DNA from 3 places in the Streptomyces sp. NPDC060028 genome. Region 2 is predicted to be linked to each of the others. Evidence: riboswitches for the same ligand, from Rfam matches in the RefSeq annotation. Region 2 holds a riboswitch; each other region holds the start of a gene.
What was found. Region 2 has a riboswitch for thiamine pyrophosphate ahead of ACFWBF_RS00630 (thiamine ABC transporter substrate binding subunit). Riboswitches for the same ligand answer to the same signal wherever they lie in the genome.
Positions count from the first base shown of each region.

Region 1: it holds a riboswitch for thiamine pyrophosphate, as region 2 does, so the genes downstream of both, thiC (phosphomethylpyrimidine synthase ThiC) here and ACFWBF_RS00630 (thiamine ABC transporter substrate binding subunit) in region 2, are expected to answer to the same signal.
Region 3: it holds a riboswitch for thiamine pyrophosphate, as region 2 does, so the genes downstream of both, thiO (glycine oxidase ThiO) here and ACFWBF_RS00630 (thiamine ABC transporter substrate binding subunit) in region 2, are expected to answer to the same signal.

Region 1 covers NZ_JBHWVJ010000122.1:12,933-18,359, forward strand. Annotated here, with positions in the region: gene ACFWBF_RS34785 (DUF5326 family protein) at 141-368, shown strand; gene ACFWBF_RS34790 (IclR family transcriptional regulator) at 649-1,395, shown strand; gene ACFWBF_RS34795 (SsgA family sporulation/cell division regulator) at 1,492-1,941, shown strand; gene ACFWBF_RS34800 (YibE/F family protein) at 2,074-3,489, opposite strand; TPP riboswitch at 3,529-3,672, shown strand; gene thiC (phosphomethylpyrimidine synthase ThiC) at 3,667-5,427, shown strand, end outside.
Region 2 covers NZ_JBHWVJ010000001.1:123,838-135,271, forward strand. Annotated here, with positions in the region: gene ACFWBF_RS00615 (APC family permease) at 1-373, opposite strand, end outside; gene ACFWBF_RS00620 (ABC transporter ATP-binding protein) at 553-1,578, opposite strand; gene ACFWBF_RS00625 (ABC transporter permease) at 1,578-3,194, opposite strand; gene ACFWBF_RS00630 (thiamine ABC transporter substrate binding subunit) at 3,254-4,351, opposite strand; TPP riboswitch at 4,433-4,542, opposite strand; gene rlmN (23S rRNA (adenine(2503)-C(2))-methyltransferase RlmN) at 4,609-5,721, opposite strand; gene ACFWBF_RS00640 (phosphatidate cytidylyltransferase) at 5,815-6,891, opposite strand; gene frr (ribosome recycling factor) at 6,891-7,448, opposite strand; gene pyrH (UMP kinase) at 7,534-8,313, opposite strand; gene tsf (translation elongation factor Ts) at 8,476-9,312, opposite strand; gene rpsB (30S ribosomal protein S2) at 9,448-10,377, opposite strand; gene ACFWBF_RS00665 (M23 family metallopeptidase) at 10,627-11,088, shown strand; gene ACFWBF_RS00670 (TetR/AcrR family transcriptional regulator) at 11,199-11,434, opposite strand, start outside.
Region 3 covers NZ_JBHWVJ010000097.1:1,996-13,429, reverse strand. Annotated here, with positions in the region: gene ACFWBF_RS32245 (phytoene desaturase family protein) at 1-1,424, shown strand, start outside; gene ACFWBF_RS32240 (hypothetical protein) at 1,418-2,350, opposite strand; gene metF (methylenetetrahydrofolate reductase [NAD(P)H]) at 2,402-3,316, opposite strand; gene thiE (thiamine phosphate synthase) at 3,386-4,036, opposite strand; gene ACFWBF_RS32225 (Rv2175c family DNA-binding protein) at 4,144-4,509, opposite strand; gene ACFWBF_RS32220 (NAD(P)/FAD-dependent oxidoreductase) at 4,654-5,874, opposite strand; TPP riboswitch at 5,964-6,076, shown strand; gene thiO (glycine oxidase ThiO) at 6,074-7,255, shown strand; gene thiS (sulfur carrier protein ThiS) at 7,252-7,464, shown strand; gene ACFWBF_RS32205 (thiazole synthase) at 7,470-8,264, shown strand; gene pknB (Stk1 family PASTA domain-containing Ser/Thr kinase) at 8,363-10,279, shown strand; gene ACFWBF_RS32195 (deoxyribonuclease IV) at 10,289-11,146, shown strand; gene ACFWBF_RS32190 (DUF4396 domain-containing protein) at 11,231-11,434, shown strand, end outside.

The DNA of each region.
Region 1 (5,427 bases), on a different contig from region 2:
CGGCGCCCGGGTGAGGGTCGGGCCCCCGATCCCCCTAGGGGGCGGATCAGGGGACTCCGGGGGCTCGCGGCCCTCCGCCGGCGTCCGTGGCCTCCTAGCATCGAAAGCAGGAAGTCACAGACGAGGAAGAGGTTGAGGACATGGACGGCATCCGAGAGACGTTCGCAGGCATGCCTTGGTGGGTTAAGTGGGTCGCCGTTCCGCTGCTGGTGCTCTTCGTCTTCGGCGGTGTGATCACCAGCGTGCTGGCCGCGCTGATCGGAATCGTCTTCAAGGTGCTGCTCTTCGCCGCCCTGGTCGGCGGTCTGGTCTTCCTCGTGAAGAAGTTCAGCGGCAGGAGCTCGAAGTCCTCTTCCGGCGAGTGGTAGAACGGCGCAAGCCGGCCGGTGATCGGATTAACCCAGGTGAGGGAACGTGACACGCCAAACCGCTCACACTGCGGGAATCGGCGGATAGAGTGGCAATCTGTGCCGCCACCTGGGTACCGAAAGCCGGTAACGCCGCCCTGACCTGCGGTGATGTACAGCAATTCACCGAGCATGACCCCCAGGAGCCACGGCACGCGCGGGGGCGGCCCCCGCAGGGCGGGCCCCCACGGCCTGCCGCCACGCCTGGGGGTGAGCTTTGTCTCCCGTTCACAATGCCGGTGTGCCGACTCTGATCGGTTCGGTGCAAAGGGCGCTGAGGCTGCTCGAAGCGGCGGGTTCCCACAGCGAGGGAGCTCCTGCGAAGCAACTGGCGCGCGAGGCCGGGCTCCCGCTTCCCACCGCGTACCACCTGTTGCGCACCCTGACCCACGAGGGTTACCTGCGCCGGGAGAGCGGTGTGTTCGTCCTGGGCGACGCTGCGGGGCGGCTGGCCGGTGGCGGGCTCCAGCAGAAACGTCGCGGCATGATCCTCGACTCCCTCGCGCACTTCCGCGACGCGGTCGGGGCGCCCGTCTACTTCGCGGTCTACCGCGAGGGTGAGATCGAGGTCGTGGGCGTATCGGACACCCCGGCACACCCGGCCTGCGAAGAGTCGGCTGATTTCCGTGCGACCGGTCACGCGCACGCCGTCGGGCAGTGCCTGCTGGGTCAGCTCGACGAGAAGACGCGCAAGGACCACTTCGACCGGCACCCCGTCGAGGCGGTCACCCCGTACACAGTGGCCGATATGCGGACCCTGGAGGAGCGCATCGGAGCGATGGGCCGGATGCAGCCGGTTACGGAGCGTCAGGAGTATGCGTTGGGCACGGTGTGTGCGGCAATTCCGATCACCGCCGGCGATATCGCCGCAACCATGGCGATTTCCCTTCCCCTGCACCAAGAAGACCGATTGCTCTATGCGGTCGATCGGCTACGGAGTGAAGTAGGCGCGCTGTTGAGCACCCTCTCGTTCTCTATCAGTATCTGAAAACTCACTCCTTGTGATCTGCTGGCGCTTCCACCACTCTTGTCAAGAGGGCCCTGGGGGATCATTCCTGGCCACTTCCACAACAGCGGGGTACGCATGCGCGAGTCGGTACAGGCAGAGGTCATGATGAGCTTCCTCGTTTCCGAGGAGCTCTCGTTCCGGATCCCGGTGGAGCTCCGGTACGACGCTCGTGACCCCTACGCAATCCGCCTGACCTTCCACTTGCCCGGAGATGCGCCCGTGACATGGGCGTTCGGACGGGAACTACTGCTGGACGGCATCAACAAGCCGTGCGGTGACGGCGATGTGCACATCGCCCCCACCGATCCGGATGAGCTGTCGGACGTCCACATTCGGCTCCAGGTCGGGGCCGACCGGGCACTGTTCCGTGCCAGCGCGGCGCCGCTCGTCGCGTTCCTCGACCGTACCGATCGACTGGTTCCGCTCGGTCAGGAACGAAACCTGGGCGACTTCGAGGAGAACCTGGACGAGGAGCTCGGCAAGATCCTGGCCGCGTCCCGGCAGAACGAGCAGAACGCGGGCTGACCGCCGGACGCACCCCACACCGGCTCAGCGTGCCGACGCGCTGAACGCACCGACTTGCCGCTCCCGCATGACAGGCGGTGCGTACGGCCTGACCAGCCGTGCCGCCGGTCCACGCAGCGGGAACCACCTCATTCAGCGCTTGCGACGCCGGCCCCGGCCGCCGCGGGCCGGCCCCGAAGTCGCCGCGCCACCCGGGGATCCCGGTCGGTCGGCAGAAACCACCAGTGCGGCCAGCGCCGTTGTCACCGGTACCGAGGCCACCAGTCCGATCGAGCCCACGAGCGTTCGTACGATCTCCTCGGCAACCAACTCGCTGTTGGCCACGGAACCCATGCTGCTGTTCGCGATCGAGAAGAGCAGCAGCAGCGGCAGCGCGGCACCCGCGTAGGCCAGAACCAGGGTGTTGACCACCGAGGCGATGTGGTCCCGCCCGATCCGGATGGCCGCCCGGTACAAACCACGGGGGCCCATCGCCGGGTCGGCCTGGTGGAGTTCCCAGACCGCCGAGGTCTGGGTGACCGTCACGTCATCGAGCACGCCCAGCGATCCGATGATCACTCCCGCGAGCAGCAAACCGCTCATGTCGATGCTCGGGTAGAGCCCGTGGATCAGCCCGGTGTTGTCGTCGGTGTTGCCGCTGAGGAACGCCCAGTCGATGAACAGCGAACCCAGCAGGCCGATCAGCAACAGCGAGACGAGCGTGCCCAGGACGGCGACCGACGTACGCGCCGTGAGCCCGTGGCACATGTAGAGCGCGATCAGCATGATGGCGCTGGCCCCGACGACCGCGACGACCAGCGGGTTCGAGCCCTGCAGGATCGCCGGGAGGATGAAGAGGGTCAGCACGGCGAAGCTGACGACGAGCGCGATGAGTGCGAACAGCCCGCGCATCCGGCCGACCAGGACGACGGCCACGGCGAAGATGCCGGCCAACAGCGCCATCGGGAGCTTGCGGTTCACGTCGATCACGGAGTACTGGAGGTCCCGGGGGGCGTCCGGCGCGTACGCGACCACCACTTCCTGACCGTCCTTCAACTGCCGTGGCGCGCCCGGCTGGACGATCTCCACGAAAGTGCGGCCCTCGTCCGGTCCGGTGGCGACCTCGACGGTGGCCTTCTTGCACTCGCCGGTCTGCGCGGCCTGCGCCTCGCGCCCCTCGGGCGTGGAGGTGTCGCCGGTGGGCGGTACCTGCGAGGCGTTGACCGATTTGCAGTCGACCTGCGCCAGCGAGACGACCTTGCCCTGCTGGGTCTGGCGGTCGAAGCCCACGCCGGAGCGCTCGTGGGCGGGGGCGCCGCCCGGCCAGAGCACCACCATGCCGATGAAGACGGCGGCGGTGAAGGGGATCAGCACGGCCGCGATGACCTTGCGCAGGTGCTTCGAGACCGGGGCCGCCGGGCCGTGGCCGTGGGAATGTCCGTGCGCGTGCCCGGGGCCCGCATGCGCATGGTCGGCGTGACCTGGATGAGCCGTGGGGTCAGTGGGCTCGGTGGGGGTCTGAGGCAAGGACGTCACCAGCAGATCATCGCAACAGATGAGGGGGCCCACTGTTCAGCACGCCACACATGACGCTAGCGTGGGGGCACCTTTGCACAACGCGGGAGCTCGGAGCACCGGGCTGAGAGGGCGCTGATCACCGTACGCGCGGGAAATGCGTACGGGAAGAGGCTGCGTCGACCGCCGAACCTGTTACCGGGTAATGCCGGCGTAGGGAGATCAGGTCTCATGACCATTCAGGACGCACGCACGCCTGCCGTCAGCCAGGACGCCGACGGCCAGACCGAGCGCCAGCCCGGCTGGCACAAGGGATACCTGGCGGGCTCCCGCCCGGACATCCGGGTGCCGGTCCGCCAGGTCCACCTCACCAACGGCAAGGACGTCACGCTCTACGACACGTCCGGGCCGTACACCGATCCGCAGATCGAGACCGACGTCCGCCGGGGCCTGGCGCCCCTGCGCGAGAACTGGATCATCGGCCGCGGCGACACCGAGGAGTACGCGGGCCGCCCCGTGCGCCCCGAGGACGACGGCATCAAGCACACCTCGCCCCGCGGTGGCCTCAAGAACCTCGACGCGGTCTTCCCGGGCCGCCCGCGCCAGCCCCGCCGGGGCCGTGGCGGCGCCGCCGTCACGCAGCTCGCGTACGCCCGCCGGGGCGAGATCACCCCGGAGATGGAGTACGTCGCCATCCGCGAGAACGTCTCCCCCGAGGTCGTCCGCGAGGAGATCGCCGCAGGCCGCGCGGTGCTTCCCGCGAACGTGAACCACCCGGAGATCGAGCCGATGATCATCGGCAAGCGCTTCCTGGTGAAGGTCAACGCCAACATCGGCAACTCCGCGGTCACCTCCTCGATCGAGGAGGAGGTCGACAAGATGACGTGGGCGACCAAGTGGGGCGCCGACACGGTCATGGACCTCTCGACCGGCCGCAACATCCACACCACCCGCGAGTGGGTGCTGCGCAACTCGCCCGTGCCGATCGGCACCGTGCCGCTCTACCAGGCGCTGGAGAAGGTCGACGGCCGGGCCGAGGACCTGACCTGGGAGATCTACAAGGACACGGTCATCGAGCAGGCCGAGCAGGGCGTCGACTACATGACGGTCCACGCCGGCGTGCTGCTCCCGTACGTGCCGCTGACGGCCCGCCGCAAGACCGGGATCGTCTCGCGCGGCGGCTCGATCATGGCCGCGTGGTGCCTGGCGCACCACAAGGAGAACTTCCTCTACACGAACTTCGAGGAGCTCTGCGAGATCCTCGCGGCGTACGACGTCACGTACTCGCTCGGTGACGGCCTGCGCCCCGGCTCCATCGCGGACGCCAACGACGCCGCGCAGTTCGCCGAGCTGAAGACGCTGGGCGAGCTCAACACGATCGCCAAGCGCCACAACGTGCAGACGATGATCGAGGGCCCGGGCCACGTCCCGATGCACAAGATCAAGGAGAACATCGACCTCCAGCAGGAGATCTGCGAGGAGGCGCCGTTCTACACGCTCGGCCCGCTGACCACGGACGTCGCGCCCGCCTACGACCACATCACCTCGGGCATCGGCGCCGCGATGATCGCCTGGTGGGGCACCGCGATGCTCTGCTACGTCACGCCCAAGGAGCACCTGGGCCTGCCGAACCGCGACGACGTGAAGACCGGCGTCATCACGTACAAGATCGCCGCGCACGCCGCAGACCTGGCCAAGGGCCACCCGGGCGCCCAGGAGTGGGACGACGCGCTGTCGGACGCGCGGTTCGAGTTCCGCTGGGAGGACCAGTTCAACCTGGCCCTCGACCCGGACACGGCCCGCGCGTTCCACGACGAGACGCTCCCGGCCGAGCCGGCCAAGACCGCGCACTTCTGCTCCATGTGCGGGCCGAAGTTCTGCTCGATGAAGATTTCCCAGGACATCCGTCGTGAGCACGGCGGAGACCTGAAGGCCGAGGAGATCCAGGCGGGCATGGCGGAGAAGTCCGCCGAGTTCGCCGCCGCCGGCAAC
Region 2 (11,434 bases):
CGGCCACGGCACGCTGCTGCCCGGGCCATGCGTACGCCCCGACGGTGAGTGCCATGGCCGCGCAAGAGGCGGTCTTGCCGATGACGAAGCCCCAGCCGGCCAAGTAGCCCCAGAAGGGGCCCAACCGCTCCCGCCCGTACACGTAGGTGCCGCCGGAGGAGGGGTACCGGGCGGCGAGCCGCGCCGAGGAGAGCGCGTTGCAGCAGGCCACCACGGCCGCCACGGCCAGGGCCGTGAGGAGCACACCGCCCGCGCTGCCCGCCGCATGGGCCGCCGGGGCGAGCGCGGCGAAGATCCCGGCCCCGACCATCGCGCCGAGCCCGACGACGACCGCATCGAACACCCCCAGCGTGCGCCTCAGCTCGTTGTCCACGGGCGGAGGGTAACTGCACTAGTGCTGTGGCCGGGAAGGTTTGCCGGGTCGCGGTGTCCGGTGCGGTGCATCGCAAGGCGGAGGACCGCGTCTCGTACTGGACGTACTTGCGCGGTCCGACAACGCGGCGAGGTGCCGTGCCGGGCGGCGCGCCCCGGTGAACCTTTCCGGTCACAGCACTAGACGGTTCCGGGGAGTACGACCACTTCGGACGGGGTGAACGCGACCGCGACCCGCTCCCCCACGGCCGGCGCACCGGCCAGCTCGCACTCGGCCTCCAGCGCCGGGCCCGCCTCCGGGCGCAGCAGCAGTGCGACGTGCGTGCCGCGGAAGGTGCGCGAGACCACCTCGCAGCCCAGGCCGGCCGCGGCGAGCACCACGCCCGTCGGCCGGATCAGGATCAGCCGCTCCCCCTGCGGCGACCCGGCCGGCACCGGGACCTTGCCCCAGGCCGTCGCGGCGGCCCCGCCCGACACCGTCGCCGGGACCACGTTCTCGAAGCCCAGGAACCGCGCCACGAACTCGGACGCCGGCCGCTGCCACACCTCCAGCGGGGTCCCCGCCTGGGCGATCCGCCCGTCCCGCATCACCACCACCCGGTCGGCCAGCGCGAACGCCTCCCCCTGGTCGTGCGTGACGGCCAGCACGGTGGTCCCCAGCCGGGAGAACAGCCCTTGGAGCTCCACGACCAGCCGCTCGCGCAGCCCCCGGTCCAGCTGTCCCAGCGGCTCGTCGAGCATCAGCAGCCGCGGTGAGGGGGCCAGCGCCCGCGCCAGCGCCACCCGCTGCTGCTCGCCCCCGGACAGCGAGGCCACCGCCCGGCCCTGGGCTCCGGGGAGCCCGACCAACTCCAGCAGCTCCGCGACCTGGGACTCGTACGCGCCCTTCGAGGAACCGCGCATCCGCAGGCCGAACGCGACGTTCCCGGCCACGTCCCGGTGCGGGAAGAGCTGGCCGTCCTGGAACATCAGGCCGACCCCGCGCCGGTGCACGGGCACGCCCGCCTGGTCCGCGCCGCCCAGCAGGACCCGGCCTTCGGCGACCGGCTGGAGCCCGGCGACGACCCGCAGCAGCGTCGACTTTCCGCTGCCGCTCGGCCCCAGCACGCAGACCGTCTCGTGCTCGTCGACCTCCAGGTCCACGGAGTCGACGACCGCGCGCTCGCCGAAGCGGACCGACACCCCTTCCAGTCGAAGCAGCGTCATCAGAACTCTCCCGAGGTCTTGTCGGGTCGCAGTCGCTCCAGCACCAGCAGGGACACCGCGCACACCAGCATCAGAATCGTGCTCAGGGCCATCGCCTGCCCGTAGTTCATCTCCCCCGCCCGCCCCAGCAGCCGCGCGACGGCCACCGGCAGCGTCGGGTGGTCCGGCCGGGCGATGAAGACGGTCGCCCCGAACTCGCCCAGCGACACCGCGAAGGCGAACCCGGCGGCGATCAGCAGCGCCCGCCGCACCAGCGGCAGGTCCACCTCCCGCCACGCCCGCAGCGGGGACGCGCCGAGCACGGCAGCCGCCTCCCGCAGCCGCCCGTCCACCGCGCGCAGCACCGGCAGCATGGTCCGTACGACGAACGGGACGCCCACCAGGGCCTGCGCCAGCGGCACCAGGATCCACGAGGTCCGCAGGTCCAGCGGCGGCTCGTCCAGGGTGATCAGGAACCCGAAGCCCACGGTCACCGCCGAGACCCCGAGCGGGAGCATCAGCAGCGCGTCGAAACCGCGCACGAACCGGCCGCCCCGCCGGGTCAGCGCCGCGGCCGCGAGTCCGCCGATCACCAGGGCGATGGCGGTGGCGGCCAGCGCGTATTGCAGGGAGTTCCAGATCGCCTCCATCGGCGGCACCAGGAAGGTTCCGCCGCCCGCGCCCACGTCCTGGAGCGCCCGGTAGAAGCCGAACCCGTACCCGCCGGGCGCGTCGAAGGATCGTTCCACCAGTACGCCCAGCGGCAGCACGATCAGCAGCGCCACCGTGAGCAGCACCGCGCCGAGCAGGCCGCGCTGCGCGAGCCCGCGGGGCCGGTGCGCGGTGCGCCCCGGGTCCACGAGCCGCAGGGCGGTCTCCCGCTTGCGCACGGTCCGGGCGTGCACGGCGAGGACGGCCCCGATGGCCGCGAACTGCACCATCGTCAGGACCGCGGCCGTCGGCAGGTCCAGGAGCTGCGCCGTCTGCCGGTAGACCTCCACCTCCAGGGTGGAGTACGAGGGGCCGCCCAGGATCTGCACGACGCCGAAGGAGGTGAAGGTGAACAGGAAGACCATCAGCGAGGCGGCCGCCACCGCCGGGGCCAGCGCGGGCAGCGTCACCCGTCGCCAGGCCGCGAACCGCCCGGCGCCCAGGACCCTGGCGGCCTCCTCCTGGCGCGGGTCGAGCTGCGCCCAGAGCCCGCCGACCGTCCGTACGACCACGGCGTAGTTGAAGAAGACGTGCGCGAGCAGGATCGCCCAGACCGTGGTGTCGAGCCGGATCCCCCACAGCTCGTCCAGCAGTCCGCCCCGCCCCACGAGGGCCAGGAAGGCGGTGCCGACCACCACGGTCGGCAGCACGAACGGCACGGTCACCACGGCCCGCAGCAGCTGCTTGCCGGGGAACTCGAAGCGCGCGAAGACGTACGCGCCGGGGAGTGCGATCAGGAGCGTGAGCGCGGTCGACGCGAGCGCCTGCCAGGTGGTGAACCAGAGCACGTCGGCGATGTCCGGCCGGGCCAGCACCTCGCCGACCCGGCCGAACTGCCAGCCCGTGTCCGTCTTCAGCCCGCGGCCGACGATCGCGGCCACGGGGTAGGCGAAGAACAGTCCGAAGAAGACGAGCGGCACGGCCATCAGGCTCAGCCTGACGGCCGTGGACCGCGCGCTCTCCTTCGGAGCACTGCTCACCGGTACTACTTCACGACGAGCGCGGACCATGTCTTGACCCACTGCTCACGGTTCTTCGCGATGGTGTCCGGGGCGACCGTCTGCGGCTGCTCGATCACGACACCGTGCTTGGTGAACAGCTCGGGCAGCTTGGCGTCCTTGACGACCGGGTTCACGAACATCTGGAGGGGCATGTCCTCCTGGAACTTCTTGCCGATCAGGAAGTCCAGCAGGGCCTTGCCGCCCTCCTCGTTCTTCGCGCCCTTGAGCAGGCCGGCGAACTCGACCTGGCGGAAGCAGGTGCCGGTGGCCACGCCCGTGGGGGCCTCGGCCGGCTGCGGCTCGCCGTAGAGCACCTCGACCGGCGGGCTGGAGGCGTACGAGACGACCAGCGGGCGGTCGCCCTTGGCCTTCTTGCCGCCCGCGGAACCGGAGAAGCGCTCGTTGTAGGCCTGCTCCCAGCCGTCGACGACCTCCACGCCATTGGCCTTGAGCTTGCTCCAGTAGTCCTTCCAGCCTTCGTCGCCGTACTTGCCGACGGAGGCGAGGAGGAAGCCGAGGCCGGGCGAGGAGGTCGCGGCGTTCTCGGTGACCAGCAGGTTCTTGTACTCCGGCTTGATCAGGTCGTCCAGCGTCTGCGGCGGGGCGATCTTCTTGTCGGCGAAGTACGCCTTGTCGTAGTTGACGCAGATGTCGCCGGAGTCGACCGGGGTGACCCGGTGCTCCTTGTCGAGCACGTACTCCGGCTTGACCTCGCCCAGGCCCTTGGCCTCGTACGGCGTGAAGATGCCGTTGTCGAGGGCGCGCGAGAGGAGGGTGTTGTCGACCCCGAAGAAGACGTCGCCGCGCGGGGAGCCCTTGGTGAGGATCTCCTGGTTCAGCGCGGCGCCCGCGTCCCCGGACTTCAGCACCTTGACGGTGTAGCCGCTCTGCTGCTCGAACTCCTTGAGGAGCGACTCGGTCACGTTGAAGGAGTCGTGGGAGACGAGGGTGACGGTCTTGGACTTCGGGGCCTCGCCGGCGCCGCCGGCGGACTTGTCCCCGGCATCGCCGCAGGCGCTGAGCGTGGTGACGCCCAGCGCGGTCGCGAGCAGGGCGCCCGCGATCTTCTTGGTGGTGCTCACTGGTGATTCCTCCTGGATGACCAGGAGAAGACGCGGCCCTGCCCGGCGCTCTGGGAGCGGCCGCCGGGCAGGGCGCAACAGCTTGAGTGATGACCGAACTTCCTACCCCGAATGACCGGGGCGAGGTTCAGAGGGTCTGCGGATGACGGTTACCGCACTCTCAGCGCTGTGGCGCTCCCCTGTCGGAATATGAAATTGGTTCGGCCACAGGGTACCTCGTGGCCGAATACGAGCATTCTTGACCGGAATCCCGGAATCTATCGCTCGGAGGCGGCGAGCTGTCCGCACGCGCCGTCGATCTCCTGGCCACGGGTGTCCCGTACGGTCACCGGCACGCCGTGGCGGGCGATGGCCTCCACGAAGGCCTTCTCGTCCTCGGGGCGCGAGGCGGTCCACTTCGAGCCCGGGGTCGGGTTCAGCGGGATGAGGTTGACGTGTACGCGCTTGCCCTTGAGGAGCTTGCCGAGCAGGTCGCCCCGCCAGGCCTGGTCGTTGATGTCGCGGATCAGGGCGTACTCGATGGAGATCCGGCGGCCGGACTTCTCCGCGTACTCCCAGGCCGCGCCGAGCACCTCGCGGACGTTCCAGCGGGTGTTCACGGGGACCAGCGTGTCGCGCAGCTCGTCGTCCGGCGCGTGCAGCGAGACGGCGAGGCGGCACTTGAAGCCCTCGTCGGCGAACCGCAGCATGGCCGGGACCAGACCGACGGTGGAGACGGTGATCCCGCGCTGGGACAGGCCCAGGCCGTCGGGCTCGGGGTCGGTGAGGCGGCGGATGGCGCCGACGACGCGGTTGTAGTTGGCGAGCGGCTCGCCCATGCCCATGAAGACGATGTTCGACAGCCGGGCCGGTCCGCCGGGGACCTCGCCGTCGCGCAGGGCGCGCATGCCGTCGACGATCTGGTGCACGATCTCGGCCGTGGAGAGGTTGCGGTCGAGGCCGGCCTGGCCGGTGGCGCAGAACGGGCAGTTCATGCCGCAGCCGGCCTGCGAGGAGATGCACATGGTGACCCGGTCGGGGTAGCGCATCAGCACGGACTCGACGAGCGTGCCGTCGTGCAGCTTCCACAGGGTCTTGCGGGTGGTGTCCTCGTCGCACGAGATGTGCCGCAGGACGGACATCAGGTCCGGCAGCAGCTCCTGCTGGAGCTTCTCGCGGGAGCCCGCCGGGATGTCGGTCCACTGCGCCGGGTCGTGCGCGTACCGGGAGAAGTAGTGCTGAGAGAGCTGCTTGGCCCGGAACGGCTTCTCACCGATCGCGGCGACCGCCTCGCGGCGCTCCTCGGGAGTGAGGTCGGCGAGGTGCCGGGGCGGCTTCTTGGCTCCGCGCGGTGCGACGAAGGTGAGCTCTCCCGGAACGGGGCGGGCCATGGCAGGTACTCCTTGTAAGACGAAAGGCGCGCCGCAGAAGCAGCGCGCCTTTCAAGAGTAACCGCCCGGCCTGTACGGGCGCCTTCCCGCAGGTCAGCCGGTGCCGACGAACGCCGCCAGCAGCAGCCACACCACCGGTGCGGTCGGCAGGAGCGAGTCGAGGCGGTCCATGATGCCGCCGTGGCCCGGCAGCAGCGTGCCCATGTCCTTGATGCCCAGGTCCCGCTTGATCATCGACTCGCCGAGGTCACCCAGCGTGGCGCTGACCGCGACGGCGAGGCCCAGCAGCAGGCCCTGCCACCAGGCACCTCCGTCGATCATGAACTCCATGCACAGCGCGCCCGCGACCATGGCGAAGGCCACCGCTCCGAACAGGCCCTCGCGGGTCTTGCCGGGGCTGATGCGCGGGGCGAGCTTGGTCTTGCCGAAGCGCCAGCCCACCGCGTACGCCCCGGTATCGCTGACCACGGTCAGGACCAGGAAGGTGACCACCCGCTGCGGACCGTCGTCGGCGGTGAGCAGCATCGCGACGAACGTGGCCAGGAAGGGCACGTAGAACGCCGCGAAGACGCCCGCCGTGACGTCCTTGAGGTAGTCCTCGGGCGGCTCGGTCATCCGCCAGACCAGCACCGCCAGCGCGGTCAGGGCCATGGCCACCCAGGCGCCCTCGGGCCCCCGGACGTATCCGGCGATGACCATCGCCGCGCCGCCGACCGCGAGCGGGACCAGCGGCGCCTTGATGCCCTTTTTCTCCTGGAGCCGTGAGGTCAGCTCCCACAGGCCCACGACGACCGCGACGACGATGACGCCGACGAAGACCGCCTTGACGACGAACAGCGAGGCGAAGATCACCGCGCCGAGGCCGACGCCGACCCCTATGGCGGCACGCAGATCCCGCCCGGCACGCTTCTTCGGCGGCGGGGGCGAGGCGTCCTGCGGTGCCTGCGAAGGCGGAGGCGGGGGGCTGGGCATGGGCTCCTGCGGCGGCATCTCGGCGCGGAACGGGGGGCCGCCGTCAGCGGCGGCCCCCCGATCGCGTGCTTCCCGGTCGTCGAAGTCACGGCCGGCGGCATCGGGCACGATGGGCATGGGCCGAGTCTGCGGGCCCACCAGCGCATCGTATGCGGGACCCGCCGCGACCGGCTCCGCGGCCCAGGGAGAGTCGTTCATCAGACCTCGAGGAGCTCGGCTTCCTTGTGCTTGAGCAGCTCGTCCACCTGCGCGACGTACCTCGCGGTGGTGTCGTCGAGCTCCTTCTCGGCGCGGCGCACCTCGTCCTCGCCGGCCTCCTTGTCCTTGACGAGCTTGTCGAGGGTGTCCTTGGCCTTGCGGCGGACGGCGCGGATCGAGACCTTGGAGTCCTCGGCCTTGGTGCGCGCGACCTTGACGTACTCCTTGCGGCGCTCCTGCGTCAGCTCGGGGAAGGTCACCCGGATGATGCTGCCGTCGTTGCTGGGGTTGACGCCCAGGTCGGAGTCGCGGATGGCCTGCTCGATGTTGCGCAGCGCGCTCTTGTCGAACGGGGTCACGATGGCCATGCGCGGCTCGGGCACCGAGAACGATGCGAGCTGGTTGATGGGCGTGATGGCGCCGTAGTACTCCGCCACGATCTTGTTGAACATCGCCGGGTGCGCACGGCCGGTGCGAATCGCGGCGAAGTCTTCCTTGGCGACGACGACGGCCTTTTCCATCTTCTCCTCGGCCTCGAGGAGGATCTCTTCGGTCACCACGTGCTCCTGCATGTCAGATACGGATGGTTCGGGCGGGCGGGACGGGCTCGGCCCGGCAGGGCGCGGCCCGGCAGCGGTGGGCTCAGGCCCGGGTGCCCTGGTCGCTCACGAGCGTGCCGATCTTCTCACCCTTGACGGCGCGGGCGATGTTGCCCTCGGCGAGCAGTTCGAAGACCAGGATCGGCAGCCTGTTGTCGCGGCACAGGGTGATGGCGGTGGCGTCGGCGACCTTGAGGTCACGGGAGAGCACCTCGCCGTACTCCAGCGCGTCGAACTTCACCGCTTCCGGGTTCTTCTTCGGGTCGGAGTCGTAGACCCCGTCGACGCCGTTCTTGCCCATGAGCAGGGCCTCGGCGTCGATCTCCAGGGCGCGCTGGGCGGCCGTGGTGTCGGTGGAGAAGTAGGGCATGCCCATGCCCGCGCCGAAGATCACGACGCGGCCCTTCTCCAGGTGGCGCACGGCACGCAGCGGGATGTACGGCTCCGCGACCTGGCCCATGGTGATGGCCGTCTGGACGCGCGAGTCGATGCCCTCCTTCTCCAGGAAGTCCTGGAGAGCGAGGCAGTTCATGACGGTGCCGAGCATGCCCATGTAGTCGGACCGGGCCCGGTCCATGCCGCGCTGCTGGAGTTCGGCGCCGCGGAAGAAGTTGCCGCCGCCGATCACGATGGCGATCTCCGCGCCGTCGCGGACCACCGCGGCGATCTCACGCGCGATGGCGTGGACGACGTCGGGATCGACACCGAGTCCTCCGCCGCCGGAGAAGGCCTCGCCCGACAGCTTCAGCATGAAGCGGCGGCCCTTCTTGTCCTGGTCGCTCTTGTCGTCGGATGCGGTGTGGGGGTCCACGCCCTGATTCATGGAGATCTCCTCGTGCACATACGAAGAAGGCCATTGCCGGTGGGTCCTTGCGGTTCCCTCTACGGCAATGGCCTCCTCGTCAGATCTGCGGTCGCCCTGCGCGAGCGCGGACGACTGCCTCAGACCCTACCGGGGTCCGGTGTCCGTCGCGTACGGACGGACTCAGATGCCGACCTTGATGCGGCTGAAGCGCTTCAGGGTGACACCGGCCTCGTCCAGAACCTTCTGGACGGACTTCTTGTTGTCCAGCGCGTACGGCTGGCCAAGCAGGGTGGCGTCCTTGAAGAAGCCGTTGATGCGACCCTCGACGATCTTCGGCAGGGCAGCCTCGGGCTTGCCCTCCGCGCGGGTGACCTCTTCGGCGATGCGACGCTCGGACTCGACCTTCTCGGCCGGAACGTCTTCCTTGGAGAGCCACTGCGGGGCGAACGCGGCGATGTGCTGCGCGACGCCGCGGGCGACCTCGGCGTTCTCCTTGTCGAGCTCGACCAGGACGCCGATCTGGAACGGCAGGTCGGGCATCGTGCGGTGCATGTACGACGAGACGTAACCGCCGGTGAACTGCGTGAAGCGGTCCAGGACGATCTTCTCGCCGAGGTTGGCGTTGGCCTCGTCCACGAACGCCTGGACGGTCTTGCCGGCCTCGATCTCGGACGCGAGGAGCGTCTCGATGTCGGCGGGGGAGGTCGCGGCGACGTGGGCGGCGAGCTGGTTGGCGACGGCCAGGAACTTCTCGCCCTTGGCGACGAAGTCCGTCTCGCACTTCAGCTCGACGAGGACACCGGAGGTGTTGTCGTCGGAGATGAGGGAGACGACGGCACCGTTCTCGGCAGAACGGCCCTCGCGCTTGGCGACGCCCTTCTGACCCTTGATACGGAGCGCTTCCATGGCCTTGTCGACGTCACCGTCGGAGTCCACGAGCGCGTTCTTGCAGTCCATCATGCCGGCGCCGGTGAGCTCGCGGAGCTTCTTGACGTCAGCGGCGGTGTAGTTCGCCATGAGTCTGGGATTCTCTCTCGAAGTCGTAGATCTACGGGTGAACGGCGGAGGCGCCGCGCCCAAGGCGCGGCTCCCCCGCCGTCATCGTCCGTGCTGCGAGTGCCCGGCGCGTGAACGCCGGGCTCTCTCAGTGGGTCAGGCCTGCTCGGCGTCGGCGGCCGGGGCCTCGACAACCTCGGCAGCGGCCGGAGCCTCGGCCTCGACCTCGGCCTCGGCGGCGGCCGGAGCCTCAGCCTCGACCTCGGCAGCGGCCTCGGCCGGGGCGGCCTCGGCGTCGTCAGCCTTCTTGTCGCCCTCGAGCAGGTCGCGCTCCCACTCGGCGAGCGGCTCGGCGGCGGCCTTCTCGCCCGGCTTCGAGTCGCCGGTCGCAGCGCCGGAGCGGGCGATGAGGCCCTCGGCGACGGCGTCGGCGATCACGCGGGTGAGCAGGGTGACGGAGCGGATCGCGTCGTCGTTGCCCGGGATCTTGTAGTCGACCTCGTCGGGGTCGCAGTTGGTGTCGAGGATCGCGACGACCGGGATGTGGAGCTTGCGCGCCTCACCGACGGCGATGTGCTCCTTCTTGGTGTCGACGATCCAGACGGCGCTGGGGACCTTCGACATCTCGCGGATACCACCGAGGGTCTTCTCCAGCTTGATCTTCTCGCGGGAGAGGACCAGGAGCTCCTTCTTGGTGAGACCCGAGGCGGCGACGTCCTCGAAGTCGATCGCCTCAAGCTCCTTCAGACGCTGAAGGCGCTTGTAGACGGTGGAGAAGTTGGTGAGCATGCCACCCAGCCAGCGCTGGTTGACGTACGGCATACCAACGCGCGTCGCCTGCTCGGCGATGGCCTCCTGGGCCTGCTTCTTGGTACCGACGAACATGATGGAACCGCCGTGGGCGACGGTCTCCTTCACGAACTCGTAGGCGCGGTCGATGTACGACAGCGACTGGAGCAGGTCGATGATGTAGATGCCGTTGCGCTCCGTAAAGATGAAGCGCTTCATCTTCGGGTTCCAACGGCGGGTCTGGTGACCGAAGTGGACGCCGCTTTCCAGCAGCTCCCGCATCGTTACGACGGCCATGGCCATCTCCTTGGTTTCTCGGTTTGGTTCCTGACGCCCCGCCGCGCCCTGCCCCGCTGAGGGACCGAGAGACGCTGTCACCAGGCCTTTTCGGGCTGGTGCTGGGGCGTGCGAAGTCGACCCGGTGACCCGGATCGCCACAAGAAGTGTACGGGACCCGGTGGCATGCCGGGTGACGCCGTTGTCCACACCCGCCGGACTGTCCACAGGCCCCGGCGCCGGCCGGGCCCGGGCGGGACCCTGGGCGGTATGACGACACTGCTGCTCAGCCTGTTCCTGACCCTGCTCCAGGCCGTCGCGCCCGGGGTCCGCCCGCTGCCCCCGCCCCTGTCGGTGGCCCGCTGGTGGGATCCGCCGCCGGGTCCGTACGCGGCCGGGCACCGCGGGGTGGACCTGTCCGCGCCGGTGGGCGCGGAGCTGCGCGCGGTCGCCGCGGGCCGCGTCCACTACGCGGGCCGGGTCGCGGGCCGCGGGGTGCTCTCGCTCACTCTCCCGAACGGCCTGCGCACGACGTACGAGCCGGTCCGCCCGCTGGTCGCGGAGGGCGAGCAGGTCGCGGCGGGCCAGGTGGTGGCGGTCCTGACGGCGGGCTCCCACTGCCCGGCCCCCTGCCTCCACTGGGGCCTCCTCGCGGGCGAGACCTACCTCAACCCGCTGGCCCTCGCCCCCCGCCCGACCCCACGCCTGCTGCCGGTCCCCGGCCCACTCTGAGACCGCCCGACCACCCGCCCAGCCGCCGGACGATCCAGCTCCGCCAGCACTTTCAGCCCCGCCGGCGTTTGAGGCGCGGGGTCCGGGGCGGAGCCGGAGCCCCGGGGGCCTCAGCCCCGGACGCCCCGCAGCGCCATGCTGACGGCGGCCTCCGTGACCACGACAGGATCCTCGGCCGCCCCGAGCTCGATCCGCCGAACGGCGGCGTCGACCACGCCCTGGAGCAGCATCGCGGCCAGCTTCGGCTCGGCCTGCCCCAGGGAACTCAAGGCCTCGACGATCATCGCGACGAGCCCGCCGTGGGCCGCACGGATCTTCTCGCGCGCCCCGGCGTCCAGCTCGCTGG
Region 3 (11,434 bases), on a different contig from region 2:
TGGCACGAATTGCGGTGATCGGCGCCGGCATGGGCGCGATGGCGACGGCGGCCCGGCTGGCCGTGGCGGGGCACCGGGTGACGGTGTACGAGCGCGGAACGACGTACGGGGGCGCGGTCGGCCGCTTCGAGCGCGACGGCTTCGCCTTCGACACCGGCCCCGGACTGCTGCACCTGCCCGCCGTCTACCGCGACCTGTTCGTCAAGACCGGCAAGCGGCCCCTGGAGGACTGCGCCGAGCTGGTCCAGGTGGATCCGGCCGTCCGGCACGTCCTCGCCGACGGCCGCGAGGTCACCCTCCCCAACGCCTCGCGCGGCGCGGCCGCCGCCGTCCTCGACCAGGCTTTCGGGCCCGGCGCCGGGGAGCGCTGGAGCGCGGTGCTGGGCCGCGCCAGGGACGCCTGGGACGCCACCCGCCGCCCCCTGCTGGAGGAGCCGCTGCGCCCCGACTGGCAGGTGCTGGGCCGCGACCCGTACCCCGCGGTGCGGGGGAGCGGTCTGCTGCGCAGGCGGCCGCCCACGCTGGCCGAGGTGGCCGGGCGCGAGCTGGGCGGGGACGGTCTCGGGGAGCTGCTGACCGGCCGCGTCCGCGCGTACGGGGTCGATCCGGCGACCGCGCCGGCCGCGGCGGCCGTGCTCCCGTACATGGAGCAGACCTTCGGCAGCTGGTACGTGCGCGGCGGGCTGCGGGCGCTGGCCACCGCCGTGTACGAGCGGTGCCTGGAACGGAAGGTCGCCTTCGTCTTCGGCGCGGAGGGGGACGTACGGGAAGTTCTCGCGCGCGGCGGCCGGGCGGCCGGACTGCGGCTGGCCGACGGCACCGAGGCGGAGGCCGACTTCGTCGTGTGCGGCGTGGACCCCCGGCAGCTGGGGGTGGAGTCGGCGCCCGGCGGCGTCCCGGCCCGCGGGGCCGGCACGGCAAGCCGCGTCACCCTGTTCCTCGCCCTGCGCGGCGCCCGCCCCGCGGACGCCGTGCACCGGACGCTGGTGCACTCCCCCGGGCCGCTGGTCACCGTGCTGCGCCCCGACGACCCGGCGACCCGGCCCGACGCGGACCACGAGGCGGTCACCGTGAGCGCCGTCTGCGCCCCCGTGCCGGCGGCCGGCGCCCCCGGGGCCGGGGAGCTGCTGGTCCTCGCCGAGCGGGCCGTACCGGGCCTGCGGGAGCGGCTGCTGTGGCACGAGGTGCGCACCCCCGCCGACGTCGAGGCGGCCACGGGCGCCCTCGGCGGGTCGGTCCCCCCGCCGGCTCTCGCGGGGGCCGGCGGCCGTGGCCTCTACCCCGCCAACTCCACGGCCCTGCCCGGCCTGTACCTCGCGGGCGGCTGGGCGCACCCCGGTGGCGGGCTGGCGCACGCCGGGATGACGGGGGCCCTGGTGTCCGGGCTCATCGTGGAGGGCGCGGAGTTCCGCGGTTCTCAGTAGCGGTACTGCTCGTACTCGCCGGTGTACGGGTACCCCTGCTGCGGCTGCCGGCCCGGCTCCTGCTCGGGGTAGGGCCGGCCGTACTCGTCGGTGGACCGCTGCTGCGGGACCCAGACCCCGCCGGGCGGGGTGTCCATGGAGTACTGCTGTTGCTGCGCGGCCGCGTACGGGTCGGGGGTGTACTCGGCGTAGGGGGCGTAGTCGTACGGCTGCTGCGGGGCGACGCCGCCGCCGGTGCCGATGTACGGGTCCGAGTAGGCGGCGTAGACCTGCTGTTCGCCGCCCGCCTGGTAGCCGGCGCTGTAGTCGTACCCGCCCTGGCCCTGGGGGTCGTGGTACGCGGCGTACTGGTGGGAGTCCTGCTCGGCCGTGGTGAACGGCGAGGCGAAGGCCGCCGTGTCGGCGGCCGGGGCGAAGCTCTGGATCCCGTACGACCCGGTGTCCTCGGGCAGCGGCTGCGGGCTGTAGAACTCCCGGCCCCCGGCGGACGGGGCGTCGTCCGAGGGGTTCGATGCGTCGGGGGCGCCGGTGGCCTGCTGCTCGGCCGCGGATCCGTCCTGGGGCGCGTCCTCGGACCCGTACTCGAGCGCGGTGACCCGCAGCGCGGGCTGCGGACGCGGACCGCCCGCGGCCCGGCGCCGCCGGGTCGGCGGCGCCGCGACGGGCACACCGCCGCGGCGCAGCGCCCAGCCGGCCTCGAAGCCCTTGCGGAAGGAGAGCGTCACCAGGATCTGGCCCATGGCGAACGCGGCCGCGCCGGCCGCGATGACGAGCACGGACGGCAGCACCACGCCCGCGACGACGCCGAGGAAGCCGGCGAAGGCGAGCAGGCGCCAGCGCAGCCGGGCCTTGTACTGCATCAGGACCTCGGCAAGCAGCCACAACGCGACGAAACCGAACGCGATGTAGAGGACCGTCATTCCCATGCATGGCCCCTCTCGGTACGGCGGACCGCCCAGGAAACGGGGGCCGGCCGATCAGGCCCGCTGGTGCAGACCCAGATTCTCGTAGATCTCGAGAGTCGCCGTGGAATTGTTCAGCGTGATGAAGTGCAGCCCCGGGACACCCTCGGACAGCAGCCGCGCGCAGAACTCCGTGGCGAACTCGATGCCAATGGAGCGTACAGCGGCCGGATCGTCCTTGACGGCGAGCATGCGTTCTTTCACGTCTGCGGGGAAGACTGCGTTGCTGAGTTGTGGCAGCCGGTCGAGCTGCTTGATGGCCACAACAGGCATGACCTCGGGGATGATCGGGGTTTCGCAGCCCGCCTTTTCGGCGCTGTCGCGCAGCCGCAGATAATTCTGCGGATCGAAGAACATCTGGGTGATCGCATAGTCGGCGCCCGCACGGCACTTGTCCACGAAGTGCCGGATGTCCGTGTCCCAGTCGTCGGAGCGCGGGTGCATCTCGGGGAAGGCCGCGACGCCGACGCAGAAGTCACCCGACTCCTTGACCAGGCGCACCAGGTCGGCGGCGTAGTGGACACCCTCGGGGTGCGCCACCCACTCGCCCATCGGGTCGCCCGGCGGGTCTCCGCGCACGACGAGCATGTTCCGGATGCCTGCGTCGGCGAACTGGCCGATCACATTGCGCAGCTCGGCGACCGAGTGGTCCACGGCGGTGAGGTGCGCGACCGGGGTCAGGGTGGTGTCGGAGGCGATCTGCTCGGTCGCCCGGACGGTGCCGCCGCGGGTGGAGCCGCCGGCTCCGTACGTGACGGAGACGAAGCTCGGGGACACCGCCTCGACCCGGCGCAGCGCGTTCCAGAGGTTGCGCTCGCCCTTCTCCGTCTTGGGGGCCCAGAACTCGAAGGAGTAGGAGCGCCCGGACGCGAGGAGGTCGCGGACCGTGTGTGCGCGATCCGACCAGGTGGAGGAGGTGCCAAGGGCCATACGGGCAGGTTAGACGCGGCCTGGCGGACACCGAAGCCCGGTCCATCCCTTGGACACGTTTTTGGACACTCAGCCACTGACGCGGGCGCGGACCCGCTTGGCGAGGTCGGCCGCGGCCGCGCCCGGGTCGGAGGCCTCGGTGAGGGCGCGGACGACGACGACACGGGTGGCGCCGGCGTCGAGGACCTCGTCCAGATTCGTACCGTCGATCCCGCCGATGGCGAACCAGGGCCGGTCCTGCGCCAGCGAGGCGGTGTACCGGACGAGGTCGAGGCCGGGGGCGTGCCGTCCGGGCTTGGTGGGGGTCGGCCAGCAGGGGCCGGTGCAGAAGTAGTCCACGCCCGGCTCGGCGACGGCGGCATCGACCTCGGACTGCGCGTGGCAGGACCGGCCGATCAGCACGGCCGGGCCGAGGACGGCGCGGGCGGCGGGGACGGGGATGTCGCCCTGACCGAGGTGCAGTACGTCGGAGTCGATGGCGTGCGCGACGTCGGCGCGGTCGTTGACCGCGAGCAGCCTGCCGTGCCGGCGGGCCGCGTCCGCGAAGACCTGGAGGTGCTCCAGCTCCTCGCCGGCCTCCATGCCCTTGTCGCGGAGCTGGACGATGTCCACGCCGCCGGCGAGGACCGCGTCGAGGAACTCGGGGAGGTCGCCCTGCCGCTTGCGGGCGTCCGTGCACAGATAGAGCCGCGCGTCGGACAGCTGGGCGTTCGCGGACATGGGTACCCCCGGGTGGTAAGCGGTACGCGGTGTACGGGCGGACGGCGCAGCCGCCCGGCCCGTACACCGCGGTTGGATCGTGTCTCAGCTCGGAGCGCTCGGAGCGCTCAGAGGGCGAGCGCCTGAGCGCGGCGCTTCACCTCCGTGCCGCGATTCTCGCTCAGCGCCTGGGCGGGGGTGCCGGGCAGGGTCGGGTCCGCGGTGAACATCCACTCCAGGATCTCCGCGTCGGAGAAGCCGTCGTCGCGGAGCACGGTCAGCAGGCCGACCAGGCCCTTGACGACCTTGTCGCCGTCGATGAAGGGAGCGGGTACCTGCAGGGAGCGGTTCTCGCCGCGGCGCACGGCGAGCAGCTGACCTTCCTTGACCATCTGGCGGACCCGGGTCACTTCGATGTCGAGCATCTCCGCGATGTCGGGGAGGTAGAGCCAGGCGGGGACAAGGGCGTCGATCTTTGCGTCAATCTCGGTCACGGGCACAAGCCTGCCATCTCGGACTCGCCCCCGGTACCCGAGCCGCCCCGTCCGGGTTCCCCCGGCTCTCTCCCGGCCCTGTCCCGGCCCTCTCACGGCCCTCTCCCGGCCCACTCACGGCCCCTCGCGGCTCCTTCCGGGTGACTACGCGGTCGCCGACTTGAGGGGGACGGCGGGGTCGGCGACCTTGGCCGGGTCGACCGGGGTCGCCGATTCGATCAGCTTGCGGCCCTGGGCCAGGTCGCGCGGGCGGCCCACCGCCAGCACCGCCACCAGCGCGCCCTCCCGTACCCAGCACACCGACCACGCCGGCTCCGCCGGATCGCCGCGCCACAGCATCGCGTCGGCCCCGGCGTGGTGGCCGGCGTACTGCACGAACCGCCCGAACTGCTCCGACCAGAAATACGGCACCGGGTCGTAGACCCGTACGGGCTCCCCGGCCAGGATGTTCGCCGCGACGACCCGGGGGCCCTGCAGCGCGTTGTCCCAGTGATGCACGAGCAGCCGGGCCCCGTACCGCCCCGACGGGAAGGACGCGCAGTCGCCGACCGCGTACACCCCGGGCAGGGAGGTCCGCAGGTGGGCGTCCGCCGTCACCGAGCCGTCCGCGCCCCGCTCGATGCCCGACCCCGCCAGCCACGCCGTCGCCGGCCGGGCGCCGATGCCCACGACCACCGCGCCGGCCGCCAGCTCCCGGCCGTCCGCGAGCAGCACCCGGCCGGACTCCACGGAGGCCACCTTCGCGCCGGTGACCAGTTCGGCCCCGGCCTGCGCGTACCAGTGCGCCATCGGGGCCGCGACCTCGGCCGGCAGCGCTCCCGCGAGGACCCGGTCGGCCGCCTCCACCACGGTCACGGCGCAGCCCGCCTCGCGCGCGGCCGTGGCGAACTCGGCGCCGATCCAGCCCGCCCCGACGACGACGATCGCCGGCGCCGAGGCCAGTACGGGCTTCAGCCGGGCCGCGTCGTCCAGGGTGCGCAGCAGGTGCACCCCGGGGACGCCCTCCGTGCCGGGCAGGGTCACCGGTTCGGCGCCGGTCGCCAGCACGAGCACCCCGTACGGGACCGGGCCCCTCTCGGTGTCGAGCAGGCGCTCGGCGGCCCGCAGCCCGGTGACCGTCGTCCCCAGCCGCAGCTCGATGCCGAGCGCCTCGAAGTCGATGTCGAACGCCGAGTCCTCGGCCTTGCCGAGCAGCACCGCCTTGGAGAGCGGGGGCCGGTCGTAGGGCTGGTGGGGCTCGGCGCCCAGCAGGGTGACGGGGCCGGTGAAGCCCTGTTCGCGCAGGGCAACCGCCGTCTGCACCCCCGCCATTCCGGCGCCCACTATGACGACGCCGCTGTCAGTCTCTTCCGTCTGGTCGCTCACGCCGCCCACATTAGGGGGTGTCTCGCCGATCGGGCCGGGTCAGGGAGGCAGCCTTACCCGGCCGTCGGCGGCGGGGTTAGTCTGGCCACCGTACCTATCGCGGGAGTCCGGGCGCACCGGGCTGAGAGGGAGGCTGGCCGGCCTCCGACCGTACGAACCTGATCCGGGTCATGCCGGCGAAGGGAGGGGCTGGACGCCCATGCACTCATCTCGAAGAAGCCCGGAACCGGGATACGACGTCCTCGTCATCGGGGGCGGGATCATCGGCCTCGTCACGGCCTGGCGGGCGGCCGGTACGGGTCTGCGCACCGCGCTCGCCGATCCGGCGCCCGGCGGCGGCGCCGCCCAGGTCGCGGCGGGCATGCTCGCCGCCGTCACCGAGCTCCACTACGGCGAGGAGACCCTGCTCGGGCTGAACCTCGCCTCGGCCGCCCGCTATCCGCAGTTCGCCGCCGAACTCGCCGACGCGAGCGGCGGGCTGGACATCGGCTACCGGGCCTGCGGGACCCTCGCCGTGGCGCTCGACGCGGACGACCGCCTCCACCTGCGCGAGCTGCACGCACTGCAGCGCCGCTGCGGGCTGGAGTCGCAGTGGCTGACCGGGCGCGAGTGCCGCCGCCTGGAGCCGATGCTGGCCCCCGGTGTCCGCGGCGGACTGCGCGTGGACGGGGACCACCAGGTGGACCCGCGCCGGCTGGCGGCGGCGCTGCTGGCCGCCTGCGAGCGGGCCGGCGTGAGCATCCACCGGGCGGCCGCGGAGCGACTGCTCACCGCCGCCGACCGGGCCCGCGGGGCGCGGCTCGACGACGGTACGGAGCTGCTCGCCGACCAGGTGGTGCTGGCCGCGGGGTCGCTCAGCGGCCGGCTCGCGGGCGTACCGCCGCAGGTGGTGGCTCCCGTACGGCCGGTCAAGGGCCAGGTGCTGCGCCTGACCGTGCCGGCCGCCCATGCGCCGTTCCTGTCGCGGACCGTACGCGCCGTCGTGCGGGGCAGCCACGTCTACCTGGTCCCGCGCGAGAACGGCGAGCTGGTCATCGGCGCCACCAGCGAGGAACTCGGCTGGGACACCACCGTCACCGCCGGCGGGGTCTACGAGCTCCTGCGCGACGCCCACGAGCTGGTGCCCGGCATCACCGAACTCCCGCTCACCGAGACCCGGGCGGGGCTGCGGCCGGGCTCGCCCGACAACGCGCCGCTGCTCGGTCCGACCGAACTGCCGGGCCTGCACCTGGCCACCGGGCACTACCGCAACGGGGTGCTGCTGACCCCGCTCACCGGGGACGTCATGGCGGAGCTGCTGACCACCGGCGAACTGCCGGAGATCGCGCGCCCCTTCACCCCGCGCCGTTTCGCCCTCACGCCCCAGGAGTCGTACGCATGACCATCTCCGTCTCCGTCTCGGTCAACGGCGAGGCGCGCCAGGTCGCCGCCGGGACCACGCTCGACACGGTGGTCGCCGCCCTGACCACCGCCCCGTCCGGGGTCGCGGCCGCGCTCAACGAGACCGTGGTGCCGCGCGGGCAGTGGCCCGCCACACCGGTGGGCGACGGCGACCGGGTCGAGATCCTCACCGCGGTCCAGGGGGGTTGAGCGGCATGGCTGACGACGCTTTCCTGCTGGGCGGCCGCACCTTCTCCTCCCGCCTGATCATGGGTACGGGCGGGGCCCCGAGCCTGGACGTCCTGGAACGGGCACTGATCGCCTCCGGTACGGAGCTGACCACGGTGGCGATGCGCCGCCTGGACCCCACGGTCCAGGGATCCGTCCTCTCCGTCCTCGCGAAGCTGGACATCGCGGTCCTGCCGAACACCGCGGGCTGTTTCACGGCGGGCGAGGCCGTGCTGACGGCTCGGCTGGCGCGGGAAGCGCTGGGTACGGACTGGGTCAAACTGGAGGTCGTCGCGGACGAGCGGACGCTCCTGCCGGACGGGGTCGAGCTGCTGGACGCGGCGGAGATCCTGGTCGACGAGGGCTTCACGGTGCTGCCGTACACGAACGACGACCCGGTCCTCGCCCGCAAGCTGGAGGACGTGGGCTGCGCGGCGATCATGCCGCTCGGGTCTCCCATCGGCTCGGGGATGGGGATCCGCAATCCGCACAACTTCGAGCTGATCGTGGAGCGGGCCGGTGTTCCGGTGATCCTGGACGCCGGGGCCGGGACGGCGTCGGACGCCGCCCTGGCGATGGAGCTGGGGTGTGCGGGGGTCATGCTGGCCTCGGCCGTCACCCGGGCCCAGGTCCCCGTGCTGATGGCGGCGGCCATGCGGGACGCCGTCTCGGCGGGGCGGCTGGCGCACCGCGCGGGCCGCATTCCCCAGCGCCGTTTCGCGGCCGCCTCGTCCCCGACGGAGGGCCGCGCCGCCCTCGACCCGGAGCGCCCGGCGTTCTGACCCCGGCGGGGCCCGCGGCGGGGCCCGGACGTCACAGCTGAGCTGCAAGCCGGACCGCCCGGACCGAGGCGGTGCGACGCGCTCGTAGAATCGGCCGGGTGGATACGACCCTGGATGACCCCCTCGTCGGGCGCGTGCTCGACGGCCGCTACCGCATCGACGCCCGCATCGCGGCCGGCGGCATGGCCACGGTCTACCGGGCCGTCGACACCCGCCTGGACCGCGTCCTCGCGCTGAAGGTCATGCATCCGGCCCTCGCCGCCGACGCCGCCTTCGTCGACCGGTTCATCCGGGAGGCCAAGTCCGTCGCCCGCCTCGCCCACCCCAACGTGGTGGCCGTCTTCGACCAGGGCACGGACGGCCCGTACACGTACCTCGCCATGGAGTACGTCTCCGGCTGCACCCTGCGCGACGTGCTCCGCGAGCGCGGCGCGCTCCAGCCGCGCGCCGCGCTCGACATCCTCGAGCCCGTCCTCGCCGCGCTCGGCGCCGCGCACCGGGCCGGGTTCGTGCACCGGGACATGAAGCCCGAGAACGTCCTGATCGGCGACGACGGCCGGGTCAAGGTGGCCGACTTCGGGCTGGTCCGGTCCGTGGACTCCGTCACCCACACCACGGGCTCCGTCCTCGGCACCGTCTCCTACCTCGCCCCCGAGCAGATCGAGAACGGCGTCACCGACACCCGCGTGGACGTCTACGCCTGCGGTGTCGTGCTGTACGAGATGCTGACGGGCACCAAGCCGCACACCGGCGGCTCCCCCGCCCAGGTGCTCTTCCAGCACCTCAACGAGGACGTCCCGCCCCCGTCGGCCGCCGTCCCCGGGCTGCCCGTCGCCCTCGATCAGCTCGTCTCGACCGCGACCGCCCGCAAGCCCGAGCTGCGCCCGTACGACGCCGCCGCCCTCCTCGGCCTGGCCATGGACGCCCGCGTCCAGCTCAGCGACGCCGAGCTGGACGCCGTACCGCCGCAGGCGCGGGCCGAGGAGCGGACGGCCACCGAGGACCGCACCAGCGTGATCCCCCGCGCGGTGGGGGACCGGCACCAGCCCGTGCACCACACGTCCCGGCTGGCGGTGCCGCCGGCCCAGGACCTGCCGCTGGCCCCGGCCTCGCGCGGGCAGCGCCGCCCCCGCCGCGGCACGCTGCTCGTCATTGCGGGCGTCCTGCTCGCCCTCGGTCTCGGCACGGGCGTCTGGTACGTCAGTGCCGGTCAGTTCACCAAGGTCCCCAATCTGCTCGGCAAGACCGAGGAGCAGGCCAAGGCCCAGCTGTCCGCCTCGGGCCTGGGCGTCAAACGGGTCGACCGGAAGTTCAGCGACGCCTTCGACCGCGGGACGGTGATGAACACCGATCCCCCGGGCGGCAAGCGCATCCGCGGCAACGGCGCGGTGGTGCTCACCGTCTCCCGCGGTCCCCAGGTCATCTCGGTGCCCGATCTCAAGGGCAAGCCGCTGGAGGCGGCCAGGGCCGAGCTGACGGCGGCCGGGCTGGCCCCCGGGATCGTCACGCAGGCCTTCAGCCAGGACGTCGCCCAGGGCTCGGTGATCGGCTCCGACCCGGCGGGCGGCCAGAAGCGCGCCCCCGACACGGCGGTCTCGCTCGTGGTCAGCAAGGGCCGGCCGGTGCCGGTCCCGAACGTGACCGGCAAGCCCGTGGACCAGGCCCGCGCGGCCCTGGAGGGCCTCGGCCTGAAGGTGGCCACGGCCCCCGAGCAGGTCAATTCCCCCTCCCCCGCGGGTACGGTCGCCGGCCAGTCGGTCGGCGCCGGCACCCAGGCCGCCACCGGTGACACGGTGACGCTGACCGTGTCCAAGGGCCCGCGCCAGCTGCCGGTGCCGGACGTGACCGGCCAGGACGTGGACGCGGCCCGCAAGGCGCTGGAGGCGGCGGGCTTCAAGGTGAGGGTGGACCGGCCCTTCCTCTCCTTCAGCAACACCGTGGACTCCCAGTCGGTACCGGGCGGCCAGAACGCCCCCGAGGGCGCCGCCATCACCATCAGGACCAAGGGGCTGTAAGCGCACGTGATACGCAATCCAGTGGGCGGGCACGTCCCCGTCGCCGGCGGCCTCGCCTCGGTCGGGCTGACGTACGCCCGCGAGATGGGCGCCGAGGCCGTGCAGGTCTTCGTCGCCAATCCGCGCGGCTGGGCCACCCCGGTCGGCAATCCGGCGCAGGACGAGCTGTTCCGTGAGCAGTGCGCGGCCGGGTCCGTGCCGGCGTACGTGCACGCCCCGTACCTGATCAACTTCGGCTCGCACACCGAGGCGACGGTGGAGAATTCGGTGGAGTCGCTGCGGCACTCGCTGCGCCGGGGCCGGGAGATCGGGGCGCTCGGGGTGGTCGTGCACACCGGCTCGGCGACCGGCGGCCGGCCGCGCGAGGCGGCGTACGCGCAGGTCAGGGAGCACATGCTGCCGCTGCTGGACGAGCTGACGCACGAGGACGACCCGTTCCTGCTGCTGGAGTCCACGGCGGGGCAGGGGTCCTCGCTGTGCTCGCGGACCTGGGACTTCGGCCCGTACTTCGAGGCGCTCGACCACCACCCGAAGCTCGGGATCTGCCTGGACACGTGCCACATCTTCGCGGCGGGGCACGACCTGGCGGAGCCGGGCGGGGCGCAGCGGACGCTGGACCTGCTGGTGGAGGCGGTGGGCGAGGGCCGGCTGAAGCTGGTGCACGCGAACGACTCCAAGGAGGGCGTGGGCGCCCACAAGGACCGGCACGCGAACATCGGCCAGGGCCACATCGGGCGGGAGGCCTTCGCCGAGCTGTTCACGCATCCGGCGATGGAGGGCGTCCCGCTGATCATCGAGACACCGGGCGGCAAGGAAGGGCACGCGGCGGACGTGGCCCTGCTGAAGGAGCTGCGCGACCTCCGGTGACCCGTTGAGGAATACCCCTGGGGGGTATACGGTTCCGTCAAGTCGACGGAACCGCCATCCGGCGTTTCCCCTCAGGGGGCAGTCATGGATCACGAGCAGCACGAGCAGCACGAGCAGCACGAGCAGCACCGGCACGCCGCCGCCGGGGTCAGCTGGGCCATGGCCGCGCGGGCCACCCTGCACTGCCTCACCGGATGCGCCATCGGCGAAGTGCTCGGCATGATCGTCGGCACCGCGCTGGGCTGGGGGAACCTCCCCACGACGATCCTCGCGATCGTCCTGGCGTTC